Regions from separate parts of the Vibrio chagasii genome, predicted to be linked through region 2. Evidence: predicted binding sites of a transcription regulator. Region 2 holds the regulator's gene; the other holds the start of a gene.

Region 1 (2,409 bases), 210 kb from region 2:
TTTCTTGGCGCCTCGTGCAGTAAAAAATGGACTTTTCTGGAAGCACTTACCACTATCGCTCCAGTGTTCAGTACCGTTTGGCGAGACAGCATCAAAGAGCTAGCAAGCCCAGAAGATCGCTTATGGCAAATGGCACTAAAATCGATGTCTACACGTAAGAGTGATGAATCGAACATCGTTACTTTGCTTAAGCTTGCCAAATTAGAAGGCATCAATGAGCTCAAAGTAGTGATGCCATATTCTCTTGAAGAAGAGCAGATCGAATACATCGAATCGCGTAGTCATTTAGTGATTGCAGGTAATACTGGAGAAGAATTTACTATTCGACTGTAAGCCTTGTACCAGTGAGAGCGATGCTCAAACAAGACTGAAATTATATGTAAAAAGGGCCTCAATATTGAGGCCCTTTTTGTATCGTAACGGTGTTTAAATCAACAAGATGATTAATCGATTAGCCCGTAGTCAGCACGCAATACGTCGATGATCTCTTGTTTAGGGTTTTCGCTCAGTACAATCTCAGCGCCAGTAATCTTTGCTGCGATATCAAGGTAAGTGCGCGAAAGAGACATCAGGGCATCCAATGGCAATTCATTGTCACGCGCTAGCGCTTCACGCTCTGGCATACGCTCTTTATTCAGCAGAATATCGGCATCAGGGAAGTAGTTAAGTAGGAACTGACGGAAACCTTCTTTTGAGTTTTCAACGATGTTGCCATTGTTGTATTGCTCTGTATCCCAGATACGAGATGAGTCAGGTGTGCCTACTTCGTCCATGTAGATAAGCTTCTCTTTGCCTTGTGCATCGTTCACGTAACCAAACTCAAACTTGGTATCAACGAAGGTTTGGTCTACTTTCTCTAACGCGTCACTGATGACGTTAAAGCCTTCTTTCAATAGCTTCTCGTAGTGCGCGATATCGCTCTCTTGTGAGAAGTTAAATGCTGCAAAGTTATCTTGGATGTTCTGACGCGTGATGTTTACATCGTCCGCTTCTGGTACACCAGGAATGCCTTTCAAAATACCTTTAGTTGAAGGAGTGATAAGAAGCTCTGGTAGTTTCTTGTCTTTCTCTAGACCTTCAGGCATTTCGATACCACAGAATTCACGCTCACCATGTGCGTACGCACGCCACATAGAACCTGTGATGTACTGACGACAAATCGCCTCAATCATTACTGGGCGAGCTTTTTGTACAATCCATACGAATGGGTGAGGGATATCAAGAATATGGCTGTCAGCAAGACCGTTGTCTTTAAAAAGCTTGAACCAATGGTTAGATATAGCATTAAGCGCAGCGCCTTTACCAGGAACACCTTTCAGGTTGCCTTCACCACGCCAGATACAATCAAATGCAGAGATACGGTCACTGATCACCATGATAGCTAACGGAGCATCAGGTGCTACGTCGTAGCCTTTCTCTTTAATTAGTCGTTGGCTATCTTCTTCAGTTAACCAGTAAACCGAACGAACCTTGCCACTGTGGACAGGTTTATCAGTGCGGATTGGGAGGTCATCATTTACGGCAAGAACTTGATCAGCGAGGCTCATTTAGACATTCCTATCTTTTATCAAACGTCATACAGAGAAGTGCAATGTGCACATGATTAGACGGGCATTATACCCAATCTAACGTTTGCTTCCAGAGAAAAAGCAAACGTTTGCTAAATCTGCTAATCAAATAAAAACCCCTGCCTAACTATCCACCAAATTTAAGGCGAAATGTAGGGCAGGGGAAGGCAGTATATTTGGACTATATTACAGAGCTATCTAGTAGCGCTATGTTGTTTAGTGAATGCGCTCTGAGTTGGCATCCATGAAGAAAACCTCACACTGGAAGCGCATACCTAATGTTCTTAAGTACTGTTGGCTAAATTGATCAATTGATGCGCTAGCAACGATCGCACTCGCATTCTTAGAGCGGATCGCTTTCTCTACTGTTTCAGCTTCGGTCATTTGGTGAGAAGCTTTCATGTGAATAACGCGGTCGCAGCATACGTTATGCTTCTGCAGCTGCTTAGCGGATGGTCTTGGCGTTTGAGCCGTAAATAGTAGCCATTGATGTTGATTGGACAGCAACGCCATTTTTGCAAATAACGCTTCATCAGTTGAATGATGAGCTGAGCGAGAAGCTGATGCAAATGCGCCGTGAATTAGCGGGCTAGAGTGTTGTGCTTTAACGTGTGCTTGAATCATTTTGCTGTCCTTATATACATGCTGTATGTGTATACAGTAGTTTTTGTTGCTTATAAGATCAAGCGCTTTTTGCGGGATTATTGGACGATTTCTTAGAGTGAAATGAAGTTTGTGCTTATAAGTCTATGAAATTAATTGATAAATTAAATTTGAATGATTTTTCCGTTTTTCTCAAAAATGGAAAAAAGTGTGAGCTTTATACAGGTGTATACAGTAG
Region 2 (2,409 bases):
CACTCAAGACGAACTTGACCACTACCACTCTGTTGAAATTCGTTCTTTCTTAACTGGTTTAGGCGAAAATGAAACTCTAAAGCCTGCTATTGATAAGTTAGTTGATGCCCTGAACCGCCTACAAACTCGCGAAGATGCACAACTAGAACTGTCTGCTGACTTTTGCGACCTTTTCCTAAAGACAGATAAGCATGGCGCCCTTCCTTATGCTTCAATGTACATCGGTGAAACTGGCCTATTAAACGATATACCAGCGAAAGAGATGGAAGAGATCATGGCTAAGCACAACCTAGTGGTTAACCAAGATCTAAAAGAACCAGCAGACCACATCGCTATCGAACTCGACTTCTTAGGTAACCTAATCATTCGTTCTAATGAAACAGAATCAGAAGAAGTACTAGAAAAATCGTTCGAAGTTCAGCAACAATTTATCGAGCAACAGCTATTAACTTGGATCCCGAAATTCAACGTTAAGTGTCACGATGTTGATGAATTCGGTTTCTACGCTGCTGTATCTTCTCTGCTAATGGCTTTCTGTCAATTAGATGCTCAATATTTAGCTGGTGAATAAGCTTAACTGATGACTAGGTAAATAAATTCCGTAGAATGTGACAATTCACCCGGATTTCTGGGTGAATTGTATTGCGAGTATTTTCTAGTCAGTCTAGAATTGTGACCGCAAACGATAAAATATGAAACATTCACGAAATGCTATGCTTATTAAGTTCAGAGCATTTCGGTGTTAAAACAAGCCGCTCACTAGCGGTTTTTTGTTTTTTAACACTTTAGTACCCAAAGAGCCCTACAAATTTAAGCTCTTAGTTAGGTAGCTTAACGGCTACTTCACTCCGTACTTTGGGGAAAGTAGCTTCTAATAGGATAAAACCATGGCCACTATAAAAGATGTCGCTCGCTTAGCAGGCGTATCAACCACAACCGTTTCTCACGTAATCAACAAAACACGCTTTGTTGCAGAAGCGACTCAAGAAAAAGTAAATAAAGCGGTAGACGAATTAAACTATGCACCAAGTGCTGTTGCTCGTAGTTTGAAGTGTAATTCAACACGAACCATCGGCATGCTAGTGACTCAATCAACCAACCTATTCTTCTCAGAAGTTATCGATGGTGTTGAGAGCTACTGCTACCGTCAAGGTTACACTTTGATCCTGTGTAACACGGGTGGTATCTATGAGAAGCAACGTGACTACATTCGAATGCTTGCAGAGAAACGTGTAGATGGCATCTTGGTTATGTGTTCAGACCTAACTGAAGAACTGAGAGAGATGTTAGACCGTCACGCTGACATCCCTAAAGTAGTCATGGACTGGGGCCCGGAGAGTTCTCAAGCAGATAAGATCATCGATAACTCTGAAGAAGGTGGCTACCTAGCGACTAAATACCTAATCGACCGCGGTCACTCAAAGATTGCTTGTTTAAGTGGCCACTTAGACAAAGCGGCGTGTGTGGAGCGTATCGCTGGTTACAAGCGCGCTTTGGAAGAAGCTAACATTACTGCAAATGACGACATGATCATCGAAGGTAACTTTGAGTGTGATACTGCCGTTCTAGCCGCTGACAAAATTGTTGAGATGGAAGATCGCCCGACAGCTGTATTCTGTTTCAACGATACCATGGCACTAGGCTTGATGAGCCGCCTACAGCAGAAAGGCATCTGTATCCCTGAAGATATCTCTATCATTGGCTACGATAACATCGAACTGGCTGAGTACTTCTCTCCACCATTGACTACCGTTCACCAACCGAAGCGCCGTGTCGGTAAGAACGCCTTCGAAATTCTGCTTGAGCGTATTAAAGACAAAGACCATGAAAAACGCGTCTTCGAAATGCACCCAGAAATTGTTGAACGTAGTACAGTTAAAACGTTAAATTAACTGATAAATTGAGTTTATTTTCATCAAGCGCACCTTTGGGTGCGTTTTTTTTATCAGCAACTAAAATAAACCTAGTTTCATATGATAAAGATCATTAATTGAAGCAACATCACACTTTGAAATAACAAGTGTGAGCCTCATTCAACAAAAACTTTATTCTATTCAATCAGTCACGCACAGGGCAAATCACTTGAAAAGGTGAGACGCAAAGCTTCCGGCCTAAACCACTCGTTGGTATGGTAGCGGGGTTACCGATGGCAAAATGCAGTAACTACTAATAATTTAGTAATTTACGGCTTATTGACAATGTAATTGCAACATTTTGCTAATCTCTCGGACCTGCTTATTTGGTGGCGTAGTTCAAATACACCGAGATAAATAACATGGATAAACCGATACTAAAGGACTCAATGAAGTTATTTGAGCCCCTAGGAAAAATAAAGTCACGCTCAATGTTTGGTGGATTCGGTCTTTTTGCTGATGACACTATGTTTGCTCTGGTTGTTAATGACCAGTT

The links. Region 2 encodes PurR, which represses purine synthesis genes. Its sites were predicted from a motif close to TNANGNAAACGTTTNCNTNA; they were not measured.
Region 1: OCV52_RS09260 (phosphoribosylaminoimidazolesuccinocarboxamide synthase) is a predicted target of PurR. The motif match lies at 1,646-1,665, and genes of this name have one in related genera.

What each region holds. Positions count from the first base shown of each region.
Region 1 is NZ_AP025465.1:2,012,775-2,015,183, reverse strand. It holds gene OCV52_RS09265 (hypothetical protein) at 1-333, shown strand, start outside; gene OCV52_RS09260 (phosphoribosylaminoimidazolesuccinocarboxamide synthase) at 444-1,547, opposite strand; gene OCV52_RS09255 (SulA-like leucine-rich domain-containing protein) at 1,785-2,192, opposite strand.
Region 2 is NZ_AP025465.1:2,220,941-2,223,349, forward strand. It holds gene torD (molecular chaperone TorD) at 1-571, shown strand, start outside; gene purR (HTH-type transcriptional repressor PurR) at 888-1,892, shown strand; cyclic di-GMP riboswitch class I at 2,063-2,148, shown strand; gene OCV52_RS10145 (TfoX/Sxy family DNA transformation protein) at 2,276-2,409, shown strand, end outside.